2 regions of the Micrococcus sp. R8502A1 genome follow, and region 1 is predicted to be linked to the other one. Evidence: riboswitches for the same ligand, from Rfam matches in the RefSeq annotation. Region 1 holds a riboswitch; the other holds the start of a gene.
What was found. Region 1 has a riboswitch for thiamine pyrophosphate ahead of FLM69_RS00315 (FAD-dependent oxidoreductase). Riboswitches for the same ligand answer to the same signal wherever they lie in the genome.
Positions count from the first base shown of each region.

Region 2: it holds a riboswitch for thiamine pyrophosphate, as region 1 does, so the genes downstream of both, FLM69_RS05115 (thiamine ABC transporter substrate binding subunit) here and FLM69_RS00315 (FAD-dependent oxidoreductase) in region 1, are expected to answer to the same signal.

Region 1 is NZ_VIGS01000001.1:66,242-76,463, forward strand. Features, by position in the region: gene FLM69_RS00295 (hypothetical protein) at 1-293, opposite strand, end outside; gene thiD (bifunctional hydroxymethylpyrimidine kinase/phosphomethylpyrimidine kinase) at 367-1,221, shown strand; tRNA gene FLM69_RS00305 (tRNA-Arg) at 1,418-1,490, opposite strand; gene thiE (thiamine phosphate synthase) at 1,577-2,320, opposite strand; TPP riboswitch at 2,342-2,472, shown strand; gene FLM69_RS00315 (FAD-dependent oxidoreductase) at 2,466-3,635, shown strand; gene thiS (sulfur carrier protein ThiS) at 3,632-3,874, shown strand; gene FLM69_RS00325 (thiazole synthase) at 3,878-4,696, shown strand; gene moeB (HesA/MoeB/ThiF family protein) at 4,693-5,874, shown strand; gene argS (arginine--tRNA ligase) at 5,991-7,661, shown strand; gene lysA (diaminopimelate decarboxylase) at 7,670-9,142, shown strand; gene FLM69_RS00345 (homoserine dehydrogenase) at 9,312-10,222, shown strand, end outside.
Region 2 is NZ_VIGS01000017.1:17,408-27,629, forward strand. Features, by position in the region: gene FLM69_RS05095 (RNase H family protein) at 1-75, opposite strand, end outside; gene FLM69_RS05100 (TetR family transcriptional regulator) at 282-788, opposite strand; gene FLM69_RS05105 (ABC transporter ATP-binding protein) at 785-1,486, opposite strand; gene FLM69_RS05110 (iron ABC transporter permease) at 1,486-3,216, opposite strand; gene FLM69_RS05115 (thiamine ABC transporter substrate binding subunit) at 3,216-4,283, opposite strand; TPP riboswitch at 4,354-4,459, opposite strand; gene FLM69_RS05120 (AI-2E family transporter) at 4,506-5,792, shown strand; gene FLM69_RS05125 (agmatine deiminase family protein) at 5,758-6,807, opposite strand; gene FLM69_RS05130 (bifunctional proline dehydrogenase/L-glutamate gamma-semialdehyde dehydrogenase) at 6,937-10,222, shown strand, end outside.

The DNA of each region.
Region 1 (10,222 bases):
GTCGTGGGGTTCACGATCCGGTGGATGTCCGTGGTCCGCAGCTTCTGCGCCAGCCGCAGCACGATCACCGCGAGCAGGAAGAACAGCGCGCCGGCGATCACGAGCGCCCCCGTGCCGCCCCAGAGGCCGAAGCTCACGAAGTACTGCAGGATCTCGTTGCCCGAGGCGTACCCGGCGCCGATGGTGGTGCCGATGAACGTGGCGGCGATCCCGAACGGGGAGGTCGGCCGCAGCGGCGCCGACTCCTCGGCTCGGCCGGGGTGCGCGGGGGAGCTCTCTGTGACGTGGGACATGCGACTACATTCTCATGGGCGGGATCGGCCCGGCCCGGGCGGCCGATCCGCCCCGACCCGAAGGAGCCCCCGCATGACCCCCGCCGTCCCCCGTGTGCTCAGCATCGCCGGCTCCGACTCCGGCGGCGGCGCCGGTGTCCAGGCCGACCTGAAGACCATCGCCGCGTGGAGCGGCTACGGGATGACCGCGATCACCGCGATCACCGCCCAGAACACGCAGGGCGTGCAGGCCGTCCACCCGCTGCCGGTGGACGTGGTGCGCGCCCAGCTCGACTCGGTCGCCGCCGACATCGCCGTGGACGCCGTGAAGATCGGCATGCTCGGCACGGTGGAGCTCATGCGGGCTGTCGCCGGCTGGCTCGAGGAGACCCGACCCGCCGTCGTCGTGCTGGACCCGGTCATGGTGGCCTCGAGCGGTGACGCCCTCACCGCGGTGGGCGACGACGACGGGCGCGCCGCGTGGGCCCGGCTGCTGCGGGTGGCGCACCTGGTGACACCCAACCTGCCCGAGCTGGCCCGGCTGACCGGGCGGGACGCGACGGACTGGGACGCCGCCCTCGACGCGGCGCGGGGCCTGGCCGCCGAGCACGGGGTGACGGTGCTGCTCAAGGGCGGGCACCTGGACGAGACCGAGGCGCCCGAGGCCGCAGCGGCGGAGGTGCCGGACGCCGTCGTGCGCGTGGACGGGGCTGTGCACGAGGTGCGCGGCCCGCGCGTGACGACCCGCGCCTCGCACGGCACCGGCTGCACCCTCTCCTCGGCCCTGGCCACGCTGGCCGGGGCGGGCCTGAGCTGGGAGGACGCACTCGAGCGGGCCAAGCCGTGGCTGGCCGACGCGATGCGGGCGGGGGAGGCGCTCGCGGTCGGGGACGCCTCGCGGCCGACGTGGCACGGGCCCGTCGACCACGGTCATGCGCAGCGGGGCTGAGGGCGGGACCTCCGGGCTTCGACACGTTCGAGGCGGGAAATCCGGCGAATACGCACCTCGGGACGTCCCATGAGGTCGATTTCCCGCCTCGAATGCCGGTGACCCGGACCTCCCGCTCCGCTCGAGCGTCCGGGTCCGCAGAACGCAGAAGAGCCGGACCACCGTGTCGCCACGGGGGTCCGGCTCTGTTCGCTCGTGCCCCCGGCAGGATTCGAACCTGCGGCCTTCTGCTCCGGAGGCAGACGCTCTATCCCCTGAGCTACGGAGGCGGGGGTCGCGACGCGTCGAGCGCGTTGCGGACTCGTCGACTCTACACCATCAGGACGGCCCGTCCGTGACCTCCCCGCGGGGCGCGTCAGCCGGGCAGGCCCGCGCGCAGGGTCCGGGCCGCGGCCTCGGGGTCCTCGGCCTGCGTCACGGCGCGGACCACCACGATCCGTTCCGCCCCGGCCGCGCGGACCTCGGGCAGCCGGTCCGCGTCGACGCCGCCGATGGCGAACCACGGCCGCGCCCCCGCCGGGTCCTCCGCGTCCAGGCGTGCGGCGAGGGTCGGCAGTTCCAGTCCGACGGCGGCCCGGCCCGGCTTCGTGGGCGTCGCCCACACCGGCCCCGTGCAGAAGTAGTCCAGGCCGTCCTCCGCGCGGGCGCCGCGCACCTGCGCCTCGGTGTGGCACGAGCGGCCGAGCACCACGTCCGGGCCCAGCAGGGCGCGGCACTGCGCGGTGGTCAGGTCGGTCTGGCCCGTGTGGAACACGTCCACCCCGGCCAGGGCGGCGACGTCGGCGCGGTCGTTGGCGGCCGAGAGCGCCCCGTGCTCCCGGGCCAGCGGGACGAGCGTGGCGAACGCGGCCAGCTCGACCGCCACGTCCACGGCCTTGTCCCGCACCTGGATCACGTCTACTCCGCCGCGGAACGCCGCCGCGCAGAAGTCGGCGAACGCGGCCGTGTCGAGCGTGCCGTCCGGGCGCAGGAACCGCTGCAGGTCGGTGCAGACGTACAGCCGGGAGGCGGCGAGGCGGGCGCGGCGGCGCGCGCCGGGGCCGGTGCCGCCGTCGTCGCGGCCGGCCGCGGTCATCAGGAGCGGATCGGGGGAGTGCATGCGCCCACTGTGGCAGACTGGCCGCTGTTCCATGGGAGCCCGGGCCGCACACGCCGGGCTGAGAGGGCCGCAGGGGCGCACCGCGCCGGCGCGGCCGACCATCACCACTCGATGCGGGTCATGCCGCCGTGAGGAGGACCGGTCCGTGCACGTGGCCGTCGTCGGGGCCGGGATCATCGGCCTCACCGCCGCCGTGCGTCTGCGTGCCGCAGGCCACGCCGTCACCCTGATCGCCCCCGAGCTGGACGCCGCCGGGCGCCCGCACGCCGTGGCCGGGGCCACCCACGCCGCGGCGGGGATGCTCGCGCCGCTCGCCGAGACCCAGTTCAGCCAGGACGACCTCGCCCCGCTGCTGCAGGCCGGCTGGGAGGCCTACCCGGCCCTCGTGGACCTGCTCGCCGCCTTCACCGATGTGGAGACGGGCTTCCTCGCACAGGGCGCCTGGATCGTGGCCGCGGACCCCTCGGACGCCCGCGCCTGGGACCACGTGCTCGAGCACGCCTCGATCCTCGGTCGCCGGGTCGAGCCCGTCTCCGTCCGCGCGCTGCGCCGCGCCGAGCCCGCCCTGGCCCCGGGCCTGGCCGCCGGCTTCGACGCCCCGGACGACCATCAGGTGGACCCGCGACGGCTCGCCGCCGCCTGCGTCGCCGCCCTGCGCGCCGAGACCGGACCCGACGGCGGCCCGCTCCCGGTCGGCGCCGGACCCGCCGCCCGGTTCGTGGCCGGACGCGTCACCGCCGCCGGCCCGGAGGGCGAGGGGGTGCGCCTCACGCTGGCCGACGGGGGCGTCCTCACCGCCGACGGCGCGGTCCTCGCCGCGGGCCTGGGCCACCGCGGGATCGGCGGCGCGGCCACCGCCGTCGAGGTCCCGCTGCGCCCCGTCCACGGCGACGTGCTGCGTCTGCGGGTGCGCCCCGAGCAGCTGCTGCCGGGGGAGTCGCACCTGATCACCCGCACCGTCCGCGGCCTCGTCCACGGGCGCCAGGTCTACCTCGTGCCCCGCGCGGACGGCACCCTCGTGGTCGGCGCCTCGGCCCGCGAGGACGGCCTGGCCGGCACCTCCGCCGGGGCCGTGCTGGACCTGCTCGCCGACGCCGCCGCGATCCTGCCCGCCGTCCGCGAGTGCGAGCTGGTCGAGATCACCACCGCCGCCCGCCCCGGCACCCCCGACGACGCCCCGCGCGTGCTCGCCGTGCCCGAGGCTCCGGGCGCCGTCGTCGCCACCGGCTTCCACCGTCACGGGATCCTGCTCGCCCCCTGGGCGGCCGGGCGGATCCTCGAGCTGCTGCACGCCCGCCTGAAGGAGATCGCATGAGCACCCTCCCCCTGACCCTCAACGGAGAGCCCGCCGAGCTGGCCGTGGCCACCGTCCGCGACGTCGTCGCGCACGTCACCGGGCGCGCGATCGGCGAGGACGGCGCCGCCGCGGATGGGCGGCGGCTCGGCGTGGCCGTGGCGGTCGGCGGCGAGGTCGTGCCCCGGTCGGCCTGGGCCACCCGGGAGCTGGCCGCCGGGGACGAGGTCGACGTCGTCACCGCGGTGCAGGGGGGCTGAGCGATGGCCGAGCACCGCACCCCGCCCGCCGCCCCCGCGATCCCGCCGCTGCGGATCGGCGGCTACGACCTGGCCTCCCGGCTCATCATGGGCACGGGCGGCATCACCGACCTGACCGCCCTCGAGGGCGCCCTCGTCGCCTCCGGCACCACGCTCACCACCGTGGCGCTGCGCCGCTGGTCCGCGGACACCCGTGACGGCCTGGTCGCGCTGCTGGACCGCCTCGGCATCGACGTGCTGCCCAACACCGCCGGCTGCTACACCGCCCGTGACGCCGTGCTCACCGCCCGGCTCGGCTGCGAGGCGCTCGAGACCGACCTCGTGAAGGTCGAGGTCATCGCCGACGAGCGCACCCTGCTGCCCGACGTCGTCGAGACCCTCGAGGCCACCGAGCGGCTCGCCGCCGACGGCTTCACCGTCCTGGCCTACACGTCGGACGACCCCGCCATGGCGCTGCGCCTCGAGCAGGCCGGCGCCGCCGCCGTCATGCCGCTGGGCTCGCCGATCGGCTCGGGGCTGGGCATCCTCAACCGCGCACACCTGGAGCTGATCGTCTCGCGCGCCTCCGTGCCGATCGTGCTCGACGCCGGCGTGGGCACCGCCTCGGACGTCGCCCTGGCCATGGAGGCCGGCTGCGACGCCGTGCTCGCCGCCTCCGCCATCACCCGCGCCGCCGAGCCCGCCCGCATGGCCCACGCGTGCCGGCTCGCGCTCGAGGCGGGCTTCCACGCCCGCCGTGCCGGGCGCATCCCGCGCCGCGAGCACGCCCTGGCCTCCTCGCCGATGGCCGGGCGGGTCACGGCCGAGGAGGACGAGCGGTGACCGCCGCCCGCGAGCCCCGCGACCTCACCGCGCTGTCCGACACCCAGCTGGAGCGCTTCGCCCGCCACCTGAGCCTGGACGGCTTCGGCCCCGAGGCCCAGCTGGCGCTGCTGCGCTCCCGCGTCCTCGTGGTCGGCGCCGGCGGCCTCGGGGCGCCCGTGCTGACCTACCTCGCCGCCGCGGGCGTGGGGGAGGTCCACGTGATCGACGACGACATGGTGGACCGCTCCAACCTGCACCGCCAGGTGATCCACGCCGAGGCGGACCTCGGCCGCCCCAAGACCGCCTCCGCCGCCGCGACGATGCGCGGCCTGCACCCCGAGGTGCGCGTGGTCGAGCACCGCGAACGCCTGACCGCGGCCAACGCGCTCGAACGGGTCGGCGCCGTGGACCTCGTGCTCGACGGCACGGACAACTACGCGACCCGCTACCTCGTGGCCGACGCGTGCGAGATCGCGGGCGTGCCCGTGGTGTGGGGCGCGATCCTGCGGTTCGCGGGGCAGGTGAGCGTGTTCGCCCCGGGCGGGCCGCTGTACCGGGACGTGTTCCCGGAGCGGCCCGAACCCGGCGAGGTGCCCTCGTGCGCGCAGGCCGGGGTGCTCGGGGTGCTGCCCGGGATCATCGGCTCCCTCATGGCGGCCGAGGCGATCAAGCTGCTCACCGGGGTGGGCGAGCCCCTGGTCGGGCGGCTGCTCTCCGTGGACGCCCTGACGATGCGCTTCCGTGAGCTGCGGCTCGTGGCCGACCCCGAGCGGACCCCCGTGACGGACCTGTCCGCCCACGCGGCCCAGGCCCCCCGCCCGGACGACGCCGACGCCCCCGACTCGGCGGAGGCGTGCGGCGCCGCGGGCGGGGAGATCGCCCCCGCCGCGCTGGCCGCCCTGCTCGCCGACCCCGCCCGGGCCGCGTCCCTCACCCTGCTCGACGTCCGCGAGGACTGGGAGCGCCGCCTGCGCCGCGTCGAGGCCCCCGCGGCGGTGGCCGATCGACACGTCCCGCTCGAGGCCGTCCTCGCGGAGCCGGCGGCCCACGCGCCCGGGCAGGACCGCGTCCTGGTGGTCTACTGCGCCGCCGGAGCCCGGTCGGCCCGGGCGCGGGACGCCGTCGTCGGGGCCGACCCGGGCGCCGGCGGGCGCGTCCTGTCCCTCGCCGGCGGCCTCGCCGCCTGGCCCGCCTGACCCCCCCACCCCGACGAACCCTGCGAGATGGCCCCCACCGCGGGCCGGAGGGGGCCATCTCGCAGGGTTCGTTCGCACGCGCACGGGCGCGGCGGCCCTTCCGTAGACTTGCGCGGGTGAAGCCCGAAGACCTCTCCGCCCTGCTGTCCGCTGTCCTCACCGACGCCGTCGATGCCGGTGACCTCCCCGCCGCGCTGCGGGAGGAGATCACCCCCGCGCGCGTGAAGGTGGAGCGACCCCGCAGCCGCGAGCACGGCGACTGGGCCACCAACGTCGCCCTCCAGCTGGGCAAGAAGGCCGGGATGGCCCCGCGCGACCTCGCCGGGCTCGTGGCCGAGCGCCTGACCGACAAGCCGGGCATCGCCGCCGTCGACGTCGCCGGCCCCGGCTTCCTCAACGTCACCCTGGACGCGGCCTCGGCCGGTGCCCTGGCCCGCGAGATCGTCGAGGCCGGCCCGGAGTACGGCCGCAACGACGCCCTGGCCGGGCACACCGTGAACATGGAGTTCGTCTCCGCCAACCCCACCGGCCCGCTGCACATCGGCCACACCCGCTGGGCCGCGCTGGGCGACGCGATCGCCCGCCTGCTGCGCGCCTCGGGCGCGGACGTCACCGCCGAGTACTACGTCAACGACGCCGGCAACCAGATGAACGTGTTCGCCGACTCGGTCCTCGCCCGCCTGCACGGCCGTGACGTCCCCGCGGGCGGCTACCCGGGCGCGTACGTGCAGGAGCTGGCCGACGCCGTCGCCCTCGAGCACCCGGACGTGCGCGAGCTGACGGACGAGGCCGCCCGCCCGGTGGTCCGCGAGGCCGCGTACCGGCTCCAGATGCAGGACATCAAGGACACGCTCGCCGCCTTCGACGTGCACTTCGACGTGTTCACCTCGGAGCAGACGCTCCACGACTCCGGCGCGATCGAACAGGCCGTGCAGCGGCTGCGCGAACAGGGCCACATCGAGGACCGCGAGGGCGCCGTGTGGCTCAAGACCACCGACTTCGGCGACGACAAGGACCGCGTGCTCATCCGCGCCAACGGCGAGCCCACCTACTTCGCCGCCGACGCCGCCTACTACCTCCACAAGCGCGACCGCGGCTTCGAGGAGAAGGTGTACCTGCTCGGCGCCGACCACCACGGCTACGTGAACCGCCTCAAGGCGATCGCCGCCGCCGCCGGCGACGACCCGGCGACGAACATCGAGATTCTCATCGGCCAGCTCATCTCGGTCAACGGCGCGAAGCTCTCCAAGCGCGCCGGCAACATCATCGAGCTCAAGGACCTCGTGGAGTGGCTCGGCCGCGACGCCCTGCGCTACGACCTGGCCCGCTACCCCGCGGACTCGCCCCTGACGATCGACCCCGAGCTGCTGCGCTCCGCCACGAACGACAACCCCGTCTACTACGTGCAGTACGCCCACGCCCGCGCCTCGGGCGCGGCGCGCACCGCGCAGGCCCACGGCGTGGACCGCTCCGAGTTCGACGCCGCCCTGCTCACCCACGCCACCGAGTCGGAGCTGCTGGCCCAGCTGGCGGAGTTCCCGGCCGTCGTCGGCGCGGCGGCGCGCCTGCGCGAGCCCCACCGCGTGGCCCGCCACCTCGAGGTGATCGCCGGGGCCTACCACTCGTGGTACGCCGCCTGCCGCATCGTGCCCATGCCCACCGACGACGGGACGCCGCGTCCCGTGGAGACCCTCAACCGCACCCGCCTGTGGCTCAACGACGCCACCGCCCAGGTGCTGGCCAACGGTCTCGGCCTGCTCGGCGTGACCGCCCCGGAGAAGATGTGAGCGCCCGGATGACGACGCCGCAGCCCGCCCCCGCCTCCCCGCTCGCCCCCGCCTGGCTCCCCGCGCCGGGGGACCCGGACGCGCTCGTGCCCGGCCTGTGGGCCGCCGGCGTGGACCGCGCCGCCGACGGCGAGCTCACCGTCCAGGGCCTGCGCGCGAGCGCGCTCGCCGCGGAGTTCGGCACGCCGCTGCTCGTGGTGGACGAGGACGACTTCCGCGCCCGCGCCCGCGCGTTCCGCGAGGGCTTCGACGCCGCGTTCGCCGACCTGTGCGGGGGAGCGGACGTCTACTACGCCGGCAAGTCCATGCTCACCCTCTCCACCGCCCGCTGGGCGGCCGAGGAGGGCCTGCGCGTGGACACCGCCTCCGGCGGCGAGCTGGCGATCGCGCTGGCCGCCGGCGTCGACCCGGCCCACATCGGCCTGCACGGCAACAACAAGTCGGACGCCGAGCTGCGCACCGCCCTCGAGGCGGGCGTGGGCCGGATCATCGTGGACTCGCTCGACGAGCTCACCCACCTGGCCGCGCTCGCGGCCGAGGTCGGCCGCCGCGCCCCCGTGATGCTCCGGCTGACCCCGGGCGTGCACGCGCACACCCACGACTTCATCGCCACCGCGCACGAGGACCAGAAGTTCGGCCTCTCCCTGGCCCCGGCCTCCACCGACCGGGACGGCAACGTGGCCGGCCGCTCGCCGGCCGCCGTCGCCGTGGCCGCGGCCCTGGCGGCCGAGTCGATCGACCTGCTGGGCGTGCACTGCCACATCGGGTCCCAGATCTTCGAGGCCGAGGGCTTCGGGCTGGCGGCCGGACGCGTGCTCGAGTTCCTCGCCGAGGTCAAGGCCGAGCACGGGGTGGAGCTGGCCGAGCTTGACCTCGGTGGCGGCCACGGCATCGCCTACACGGCCGTGGACGAGCCGCGCCCGGCCGCGGAGATCGCCGACGCCCTCGCCGACGACGTCCAGAAGACCGTCGAGCGCCTCGGCCTGAGGTGCCCGCGGGTCTCGCTCGAGCCGGGGCGGGCCATCTCAGGCCCCGCGGGCCTGACCCTCTACACGGTCGGGGTGACCAAGACCGTGGACGCGGACGCCCCCGACGGCGCAACCGCGGCCCGCCGCTACGTCGCCGTGGACGGCGGCATGTCCGACAACCCGCGTCCCGTGCTCTACGACGCCGACTACACCGCCGTCTCCGCGCGCCGCACCTCGGAGGCCGAGCCGGTGCTCTCCCGTGTGGTGGGCAAGCACTGTGAGTCCGGCGACATCCTGGTCCGCGACGTGTACCTGCGGGCCGACCTGGGCCGCGGCGACCTGCTGGCGGTGCCGGCCACGGGCGCGTACACGCACGTGATGTCCTCGAACTACAACGCGCTGGCCCGCCCGGCCGTCGTCGCGGTCTCCGGCGGGCAGGCGCGGGTGATCATCCGCCGCGAGACGCAGGAGGACCTGTTCGCCCGCGAGGCCGATCCGCGCCTCGCCCGCTGAGGACGCAGAAGCCCGGCCCGGCCGCCGGCCTCGCGGCCGGGCGTGGGCGTCCCGCTCTGCGGACACCGAGTGTCGCGCGGCGGGACGCGTCCGCCCGCCGCGCTAGATTCGAGGCCAGCCGAGCCGCGCGGTCGCGCGGCGTCGCCCCCACCCTGGACCACGGAGGACCATGGCCGAGCACACCGACGCCCCCACCGCACTCAAGGTCGCCCTGCTGGGCGGCGGGACCGTGGGGTCCCAGACCGCACGGATCCTCACCGAGGACGCCGACATCCTGCGGGACCGCGTGGGCGCCGACCTCGAGCTCACGGGCATCGCGGTGCGCCACACGGGCGCGACGCGCGACTGGCAGGCGGACCCGGCGCTCTACACGACCGACGCCGAGGCACTCGTGGACGGCGCCGACGTCGTCATCGAGCTGATGGGCGGCATCGAGCCGGCCCGCACCCTGATCCTGCGCGCCCTGGCCGCCGGCACGTCCGTGGTGACCGGCAACAAGGCGCTGCTCGCCCAGCACGGCGAGGAGCTCTATGCCGCGGCCGCCGCCACCGGCGCACAGCTCAGCTTCGAGGCCGCCGTCGCCGGCGCCATCCCGATCCTGCGCCCGCTGCGCGACTCCCTGGGCGGCGACCGCGTCACCCGTGTGATGGGCATCGCCAACGGCACCACCAACTTCATCCTGGACCGCATGGACACCGAGGGGGCGGACTTCGACGACGCCCTGGCCGAGGCCCAGCGGCTCGGCTACGCCGAGGCCGACCCGACCGCCGACGTCGAGGGCCACGACGCCGCCGCGAAGGCCGCGATCCTGGCGACCATCGCGTTCGGCGCGCCGTACACCCTGGACCAGGTGGCCGTCGCGGGCATCACCGCGATCACGGCCGAGGACAACGCCGCCGCCGCGGAGGCGGGCTACGTCATCAAGCTGCTGGCGATCGCCGAGCGCGGCCGCGCCGCCGACGGCGCCGAGGGTGCGGTCCTGCGCGTGCACCCTACCCTGCTGCCGCGGGAGCACCCGCTGGCCTCCGTGCGCGGGGCGTTCAACGCTGTCTTCGTGGAGGCCGAGAACGCCGGCGAGCT
Region 2 (10,222 bases), on a different contig from region 1:
GGGGTGCGCGGCCTCGACGTCGTGATGCAGCGTCCGGTCCACGACCGTCCGCGGGTGGTTGATCCGTGCTCCCATGGCTTCGCCGGCTGTGTCGAAGGGGGCCGCGCCGGAACTGTGAGCCGGGTCCGGCGGGCCATGCTGGTCCTGCGGCGGTCGGGCGGGATCGCCCTGAACGAAGGGGACGACCCGTCCCGACCTGTCCTCCCGACCTTACCGAGCGCACCTGTGAGGAGGCAGGTCTCCTCTCCTCGGCCTCCCGCGCGGCGGCGCCGGACGGGGGCTCAGAGCGGGTCCGTGCGGTGCCGCTGCACGTCCGGGCCGGTCGGCACGCCGAGCGCCTGCGCCTGCGCGCGCTGCTGCCGCAGGGACACGGTGCCCAGCAGCAGTGCCAGGGCCCGCTCCCCGTCCTCCGGGGTGTCTGCCGCCTCGGTGAGCAGACGGTGCAGGCCGAGACCGCCCAGCCCGAGCGCGAGGGCGGAGAGCACCAGGTCCGCCCCGTCCCGGTGCCGCAGCAGGGCGGCCTCCGCGGCCTCGGCGCGGCCCGCCAGGTCCGTGATGCGGCGGGCGCGCACGGTCTCCTCCGCCTCGGCGACGATCCGGTCCGCCACCCGCGCCAGCAGCGACTGCTTGTCCGGCACGTGCCAGTACAGCGCGGAGGCCTGCACGCCCAGCACCGCGGCCACGCGCCGCATGGACAGGTCGCCCATGCCGAAGTCCTGCAGGATCCCGACGGCGGCGTCCACCACGTCCTGGGCGGTCAGCCGGGGGCGGGGTGCGGGCGGGGTCATGCCTGAGAGGCTACCGCCGGGCCGGCCTCCTCCGCCGCGATGCGTCCCCCCGCGCCGAGGCGCACGGTGCGGTCGGCCATCACGGCGGCCTCCGCGAGGTCGTGGGTGACGACGACGCCGGTCGTCCCCGCCGCCCGCAGCACCGCCCGGATGTCCTCGGCCAGGCGCCGGCGCAGGTCCGCGTCGAGCGCGGACAGCGGCTCGTCCAGCAGGAGCACCCGCGGGGCCGGGGCCAGCGACCGGGCGAGCGCCACGCGCTGGGCCTGCCCACCGGAGAGTCGCTGCACGGGCCGGTCCGTGAGCTCGGTCAGGCCCACCAGGTCCAGCAGCTCGGCCACGCGCGCCCGCCGCCGGGCCCGGTCCCAGCCGGCGGACTCGAGGCCGTACGCCACGTTCCGGCCCACGGTCCGGTGCGGGAACAGCTGCCCGTCCTGGAACACCATCCCCACGCCCCGGCGGTGCGTCGGCACCGCCGCCACGTCCCGCCCGTCGAGCTCCACCGTGCCCGCCACGACGTCCTCGAGCCCGGCGATCCCGCGCAGGATGGTGGACTTGCCCGAGCCGGAGGCGCCCACGAGCGCCACGATCTCCCCGGCGGCCACGTCCAGGTCCGTCCCCCGCACGGGGGTGGAGCCGTCCGGATAGCGGATCGCCACGTCCCGGAGCCGGAGGGAGGCCCCCGTCGTCGTCGGCGTCATCACAGACCTCCCGCCCCGGCCGGGCCCCGGGGGCGCAGCCGCTCGCACACCAGCATGATCCCGGCGCTCAGCACGGCCAGCACCGTGGCCGCCGCGAGCGCCATCCCGTAGTTGTCCGCGCCCGGCCGGCCCAGCAGCCGGGCGATCAGCACCGGCAGGGTGGGCGCGGACGGGCTCGCCAGGAAGCTCGTGGCCCCGAACTCGCCCAGGGACACCGCGAACGCGAAGCCCGCGGCCACACCCACGCCGCGCGCGAGGAACGGGCCGTCCACCGTGGCCAGCACCCGCCACGGGCCCGCCCCGAGGGTGCGCGCGGCCTCCCGCAGCCGCGGGTCCACCGCCGCGAGCACGGGCACGAGCGCCCGCACCGCGAGCGGCAGCGCCACCACCGCCTGGGCCAGCGGCACGAGCACGCCCGAGGCCGCCAGCTCCGGGAACGCGGCCCGCAGGGACACGACGAAGCCGAAGCCCACGGTCACCGCGGACACCCCGAGCGGCAGGAGCAGGGCGCCGTCGAGGGCCCGCTGGGCCGCCAGCGCGGCGCGTGAGCGGAAGGACCGGGTCAGCAGCAGGGCCAGCGGCACGGCCACCACGAGCGTCACGAGCGTGGCGTCCACGGCCACCCGCAGGGACTGTTCGAGCGCCTGGGCCGGCGTCGACCCGCCCACGAACCCGCTGCCCGCGCTCGTGGACAGCAGCCGGTAGTTGCCCAGCCCCCAGCCGTGGCGGGTGTGGAAGGAGCGCACCACGAGCGTCAGGATCGGCGCCACCACGAGCGCCACCACCGCGAGCATCACGGCCACCGGGACCGCGTCCGCGCGCGTGAGCCGGGCCGGCGGCGTCTCCCGCAGGCGCAGCGCCCGCTGGGTGCGCGCCGCCGTCACGCCGGAGACCACGACGGCGGCCAGCACCACCGCGAACTGCAGCACGGAGAACACCGCCGCGGTCCGCAGGTCCAGGTAGACGGAGGTCTGCACCCAGATCTCCGACTCGAGCGTGCCGTAGCCGGGCCGGCCGAGCGTCTGGACGATGCCGAACGCGGACGCGCAGAACAGGAACACCAGCGCCGCGCTCGTGGCGATCGCCGGGGCGAGCTGGGGCAGCGTCACGGTGCGGAACGCCCGCCACGGCGAGGCGCCCAGGGTGCGGGCGGCCTCGGTCTGGCGCGGGTCCAGCGCGTTCCACAGCGCGCCCACCTGGCGCACCACCACGGACACGTTGAAGAAGACCATGGCCAGCACGACGGCGGTGGTCGTCTGGTCCAGCCCGGTGAAGCCCAGCGGTCCGCCGGGGGCGAGCAGGGCGCGGAACGCGACGCCGACCACCACCGTGGGCAGCACGAACGGCACGAGCACGAGGGCGCGGAGCACGGCCCGCCCCGGGATGCGACGCCGGTGCAGCACGAACGCGGTCGGCAGGCCGAGCGCCACCGAGACCACCGTGCCGGCTGCGGCCATGCCGAGCGTCTGGCCGAGGATGCGCCACGTGCGCTCGCGGGCGAGGGTCTCCCCGAAGGCGGTGAGGTCCACGGCGCCGGTGAACGCGTCGGCGTCGCCGCCGATCCCGCGCCAGAGCATGGCCGCCACGGGCCACGCGAAGAAGACGAGCAGGAAGGCGACCGGCAGGACGGCGGCCACCAGCCACCACGGGCCGAGCCCGTCCCCCCGGCCGCGGGCCCGCCGGCGCGGCAGGTCCGTGCCGGGGGCCGCGACCTCGGTGAGTGCGGACATCAGCGCCGGGAGGCCTCGGACAGGGCGGTCCACTCCTTCAGCAGGTCCTCGCGGCGCTCGTCGATGCGGGCGGGGTCCGGGGTGATGGCGTCCTCGACGAGCGGTGCGTTCTGCGCCCACTCCTCGGGCAGCTGCACCGACTCGTCGATCGGGTACATGTACATCGACTCGGGCAGGGCGGACTGGACGTCCTCGGTGAGCATGAAGTCCACGAACGCCTGCGCGCCCTCGGGGTTCTTCGCGCCCTCGAGCACGCCGGCGTACTCGACCTGCGGGGTGCAGGAGTCCTCGATCACCTCGGTCTCGGGGGCGAACGCGGGGGAGGAGGAGTAGGAGAGCACCACCGGGAACCGACCCTTGCCCTCGCCGCCGGAGAAGTCCGAGTTGTAGGCGTCGGACCAGCTGTCGGCGACCTTGCCGCCGTTCTCCATCAGGCCCTGCCACCAGTCCTGCCAGCCGTCGTCGCCGTACTTCTCCGTGGTGGCCGCGAGCAGCGCCAGGCCGGGGGAGGAGGCCACGGGGGAGGTGGCGACCGTCAGCTTCGCGTACTCGGGGTCGTCGAGCTGGTCGATCGAGGTGGGGGCCTCGACGTCGTGGGCGGTGAACCACGCCGGATCCGTGTTGAAGCACACCTGGCCCTGGTCCACCGGGGTCATGCGGTCCTCCACCATCCGGTCCTGCGCGGAGGCGGGCAGGTCCTTCGGGGTGTAGGCGGCGACGACGCCCTCGCGGACGAGACGGTGCGCCGAGTGGTCCTCCACGCCATAGACGCCGTCCACGGTGGGCTCGTCCTTGGCCAGCAGGAGCTGGTTCACCACGCTGCCGGCGTCGCCGGGGGCCGTGGTCTTCAGGGTGTAGCCGGACTCCTGCTCGAACTTCTGGACGAGCTCCTCGGGCAGGTTGAACGAGTCGTGCGTCATGATCGTCACGGTCGTCGACTCGCCGCCGCCGGCCCCGGAGACGGACGACGACGCCCCGTCGCCGGACGAGCCGGACACCGAACAGCCGGTGAGGGCGAGGGCGGCCACCGAGAGGGCGGCGAGGGCGCGGTGCGGGATGCGGGACATGGCGGTTCTCCTCTGTCTGGGACGGCAGAGGGGCCGGGACGAGGTCGCCACCGGAATCCCGGGACGACGTCGACCGGGAGACTCGACTTCCTTCGCCGGTGCGGACCGGAGCAGGTTCGAGGGTCTGCGGCGGACCGCACTCTCAGCGCCGCGCGGGCGCTCCCCTGTCGATGTGGACTGGTCCCGACCCTACCCCGTCCGGCCCGCGCATAGACTGCCCGCGTGAGCGCCGCACAGCCCCCGGGGGTGACCCCGCAGCCCGCCTGGTCCAGTCCCGCCTCCGACTGGGACATCCGCCGCCCCCACCGCATGTGGCCGCGCATGCTGGTGATCGTCCTGACGCTCGCGGGTCTGGTGCTGGTGGTGCAGTTCTTCCAGGGGATCGCCTCCATCGCGGCGCCCGTGTTCCTGGGGCTGAACCTCGTGATCGTGGCCTACCCCCTGCAGGCCTGGCTCATCCGCCGGGGCCTGCACCCCGTGCTCGGCGCCACCACCACCGTCCTGCTGATCGTCGCGGTGATGGGCGTGTTCGGGGGCATGATGGTGTGGTCCGGCCTCGAGATGGTGGCGGAGCTGCCGAAGTACGCGGACCGCTTCCAGCAGATCGTCCTGGACGTCTCGCACTGGCTCAGTGAGCGCGGCGTGACCCCGGACATGGTGTCCCAGCAGCTGGCCTCGATCGACATGAGCACCGTGACCGGGACGGCCGTCAGCGCCATCACGAAGATCGCCACGAACGTCTACGCCGTCTTCGGCCTGCTCGTCACCGTGATCATGGGCATGTTCTTCCTCGCGATGGACTCGATGGACGTCGAACGCCGCGTCCGCCTGCTCAGCACCGCCCGCCACGAGTTCGGCCACGCCCTGGTCGAGTTCGCCCAGGGCGTGCGCCGCTACTGGGTGGTCACCACGGTGTTCGGCCTGATCGTGGCGGTGCTGGACGTGATCGCCCTCCTGCTGATCGGCGTCCCGCTCGCGCTCGTGTGGGGCGTGCTCAGCTTCCTCACCAACTACATCCCGAACATCGGCTTCATCATCGGCCTGCTGCCGCCGGCCGTCCTGGGCCTGGCGGCGGGCGGCTGGTCCGACTTCCTGTGGGTGGTGGTCAGCTACTCGGTGCTGAACTTCGTGCTGCAGTCCGTGATCCAGCCCAAGGTGGCCGGCGACGCGATCGGCGTGATCCCCACCGTCAGCTTCCTCTCCCTGCTCTTCTGGGCCTGGGTCCTCGGGCCGCTCGGCGCGATCCTCGCGCTGCCCTGCACGCTGCTGGCCAAGGCCGTGCTGATCGACGCCGACCCGAACGCCCGCTGGATCAACGCGCTCATCGCCTCCGACCTGAAGGGCATGGAGCGCCGTCAGTCCTCGCTCCTGGAACGGCTGCGCCCGGCGGCCTGGCGGTCCGACGCGCACGGGAAGGACGAGGACCGCGCCCCGGCGGACGGCGGCGACGACGACGGCCCCGCGGCGGACGAGGTCACGGGCGGGGCTGGAGCAGCACCAGGTCGTTGAGCGCGCCGGCCAGCCGCAGCAGCGGCGGGGCGGGGAACGACAGCTGGGGCAGCCCCGGGTGCAGCGCCGCGCACGCGGCGGCCGCGGCCTCCTCACCCGCGGCGTCCTCGAACGCCGGCCGCAGCACCGCCGCGTCCAGCGGCAGCGTGTCCAGGAGGGAGCGGGGGCCCCGCTCGGCCGGGTCGTACTCGGCGGGCTGCGCCGCCCCGGTCACCGTGCGCACGCGCAGGGACCGGCCGGCGGCGTCGTCGGCGCCCTGCAGGAAGCGCAGCGCCGCCGCGGCGTACGGGTGCTCGGGGTGGAACCGGTCGCCGCGCCAGTGCACGGCGGCCTCGCCGTCGCCCCGCAGCCGCACCCACGAGGCCAGGTGGCCGGGCCCGCCCCACGGCCCGGTGTCCGGCCGCGGTGCCGGCGGCACCCACAGCACCCGGGTGATCCCCAGCAGGGCGGCGAACTCGGCGGCCACCTGGCCGGGGGTCCACGCGCCGTTGATCCGCCCGTCCAGCACGGGGTCCGCGGCCACCACGGCCGTCCCCTCGCCGTCGGTCACCCAGGCCCCGCGCGGGGCGCACAGCAGGGGGGTAAGCAGCGGCAGTCCCGCCGCCTCCGCCACGGCCGTCGCGGCCGCGCCGTCGAGCGGCCCGGTCCCGGTCAGGCCCGCGGCGCCGCGCCAGGCGACGGCGGCCAGGCCCTCGGGGCGCCGGACGAAGTTCGGCCCGGTGCGGCCCAGCAGCGGTGAGCCCACGGGCGCGCGCAGCAGGTCCACCTCCGGCGGCACCAGCCGCGCCGCCCCAGCGTCGCGCGGGTGGGCGAGCACGGTGACCGGCAGGGCGGCGGCGAGCGTCTCGGCCAGGCCCACGACGGCGTCCCGCGTCTCGTCCAGCAGCGTCGGCACCGGGTGGCGGTGGGGCAGGACGAGCCAGGCCCGCTCGGGCGGGTCCTCGGGTCCGGGCACGGGCACGACGACGTCCCGGCGCTCCCGCGCGTCGGTGGGGGCGGGGTCGGCGGCGGCCATGGCGGACGGGCTCCTGGGAAGACGGCGGCGACGCGCGGGCGCGTCGAGGGGATGTCCATCGAGCATAGGCGTCGGACAGGAAACCGCGGCGGTTTGACCTGTGACCCGGAACACGTGCAGAGTGCGGCCATGACCGCGATGTTCTCCGCCCAGGACCATGACGATCTCGACCGGGTCCTCGGCGCGACCGGCGGGATCCCCGACCCCGCCGACCTGCACGCCCTCGCCGATGACGCCGTCGCGCAGGTGCGGCGCTGGCTCGCCGCGTCCCGCGACCATGAGGCCGACTTCGCGGCCCGCCAGCTGGCGGGCGCCCTGAAGGAGCCGGGCGGCCTCGACTTCATCGTGCGCTTCGTGGACCACGTGGTCCGCCCCGAGGACCCCGCGATCGCCGCCCGGGCGCTGCGGGAGCTCGCCGGCCGCGCCCCCGGCTTCCTGCCCCCGGCACTGCGCGCCGTCCTCGGCGTCGGCGGCCGCGCCGCCCCGCTCGTGCCGCGCATCGCCGTCCCCACGGCCCGCGGCGTGCTGCGGCACATGGTCTCCCACCTGATCGTCGACGCGCGGGACCGACAGCTCGGCAAGGCCATCGCGGCCCTGCGCGACGAGGGCACCCGGCTGAACATCAACCTGCTGGGCGAGGCGATCCTCGGCCAGGGCGAGGCGGATCGCCGGCTCGAGGGCATCGCCGCGCTGATCCGCCGCGACGACGTCGACTACGTGTCCGTGAAGGTCTCCGCCGCCACCGCCCCGCACGCGCCCTACGCGTTCGACGAGGCCGTCGCGGACATCACCGAGCGGCTCACCCCGCTGTTCGAGCTCGCCCGGGATCGGGACACCTTCATCAACCTGGATATGGAGGAGTACCGCGACCTCGACCTCACGCTCAACGTGTTCACCGCCCTGCTCGAGCAGCCGGGCCTGCGCGACTACGAGGCCGGCATCGTGCTGCAGGCCTACCTGCCGGACGCGCTCGCGGCCATGGTGCGCCTGCAGGAGTGGGCCGCGCGCCGCGTCGCCGCCGGCGGCGCCCCGGTCAAGGTGCGCGTGGTCAAGGGCGCCAACCTGCCCATGGAGCGGATGCAGGCCTCCCTGACGGGCTGGCCGCTGGCCACGGTGGGCTCGAAGCAGGAGGCGGACACCAACTACAAGCGCGTGCTCAACTACGCGCTCACCCCGGAGCATCTGGCCCACGTGCGCATCGGCGTGGCCGGGCACAACCTCTTCGACGTCGCCCTGGCCCACCGGCTGATCGAGCGCCGCGGGCTCGACCCGGCCGCGGTGGAGTTCGAGATGCTGCTCGGCATGGCCACCGGCCAGGCCGCCGCCGTCCGGGCCGACGTCGGCGCCCTGCTGCTCTACACGCCCGTGGTGCGGCCCGAGGAGTTCGACGTGGCGATCTCCTACCTCGTGCGCCGCCTCGAGGAGGGCGCCTCCCCGGAGAACTTCATGTCCGCCGTGTTCGACCTGGACGCGGACGCGGACCTGTTCGCCCGCGAGGAGGAGCGCTTCCGCGCCTCGCTGCGCCACCTGGACGCGGCCGTGCCCCGTCCGAACCGCCTCCAGGACCGGTCCCGCGGGGAGGACGGGCCGACCCCCGCCCCCGTGGACGGCTTCGCCAACACCCCGGACACGGACCCCGCGCTGCCCGGCAACCGGGAGTGGGCCCGCCGGATCCTCGCGGCCGTCCCGGGCTCGGACCTCGGGACGGACACCGTCCGCGCCCACCGCGCCACCACGGCCGACGACGCCCGCGCCGCCATCGCCGCCACCGCCCACCCCGGCGCCCGCTGGGGCGCGCTCACCGGCCACGAGCGCGCCGACGCGCTGGACGCCGTCGGACGGGCCCTGCACGCCGGCCGGGCCCGCCTGCTGGAGGTGGCCGCCGCCGAGACCGGCAAGACCCTGGACCAGGGCGACCCCGAGGTCTCCGAGGCCGTGGACTTCGCGCACTACTACGCGCGCCTGGCCCGCGGTCTGGACGCGGTGGAGGGCGCTCGCGCCGTGCCCGTCCGCCTGACCCTGGTGATCCCGCCGTGGAACTTCCCCGTGGCCATCCCGGTCGGGGGCGTCCTCGCCGCGCTCGGCGCCGGCTCGCCCGTGGTGTTCAAGCCGGCCCCGCAGTCCGAGCGGACGGGCGCGGTCGCGTGGGAGCTGATCGTGGCCGGGCTGCGGGACTCGGGGCTGTTCGACGACGGCGGCCCGCTGGCCGGGCACGACCCCGCGGACCTCGTGCGCCTGGTGACGCTGGCGGACGAGGACGAGGCGGAGGTCGGCGCGGCGCTCGTGACCGACCCGGCCGTCGAGCGGCTCATCCTCACCGGCAGCTGGGACACCGCACGGCTGTTCAAGGGGATGCGCCCCGACCTGCACCTGCTCGCCGAGACCTCCGGCAAGAACGCCGTGATCGTGACCCCGTCCGCGGATCTGGACCTGGCCACGAAGGACGTGGTCCAGTCCGCGTTCGGTCACGCCGGCCAGAAGTGCTCGGCGTCCTCCCTCGTGGTGCTCGTCGGCTCCGTGGCCACCTCCGAGCGCTTCCACCGGCAGCTGCTGGACGCCGCCTCGTCCCTGCACGTGGCGCACCCCGCGGACCCGCGCGCCGAGATGGGCCCCGTGATCGAGGCCCCCGGCGAGAAGCTGCGCCGCGGGCTCACCGAGCTCGGCCCGGGGGAGCGGTGGGCCCTGCGTCCGCGGCAGCTGGACGAGACGGGTCGCCTGTGGAGCCCGGGCATCCGCTCCGGCGTGCGTCCCGGCGCCGACGCCCACCTCACCGAGTACTTCGGCCCCGTGCTGGCCGTGATGACGGCCGAGACGCTCGAGGAGGCCATCGGGATCGTGAACGCCGTGGACTACGGCCTCACCTCCGGGCTGCACTCGCTGGACCGGGAGGAGATCGACGTGTGGCTGCGCGGCGTGCGCGCCGGCAACCTCTACGTGAACCGCGGCATCACCGGGGCCATCGTGCGCCGCCAGCCCTTCGGCGGCTGGAAGCGTTCCGTCGTCGGCCCCACCACGAAGGCCGGCGGGCCGCACTACCTGCACGGCCTCGTGGACTGGGAGGACGCGCCCACGTGGGCCGGGGGAGAGGGACGGCCCGGGTCCGAGGCCGACGGTGCGGGCGCGTCCTGGCTCGAGACCGCCCGCGCCCTCGACACCCACGCGTGGACCACCGAGTTCGGGGTGGCCACGGACGTCTCCGCGCTCGAGGCCGAGCGGAACGTGCTGCGTCACGTCCCCACCCCGGTCCTCGTGCGCCGGCACTCGGGGCCCGCCGACCACCTGCTGCGCATCGTCTCCGCCGGTCTGCGCGCCGGGGCGCCCATGACCGTGAGCCTGGGCCCGACCCCCACCGCGGAGGGCCCCGACGCGGACGGACTCTCGGCCGAGGCCGTGCGCGGCCGGGTGGAGGAGCTGG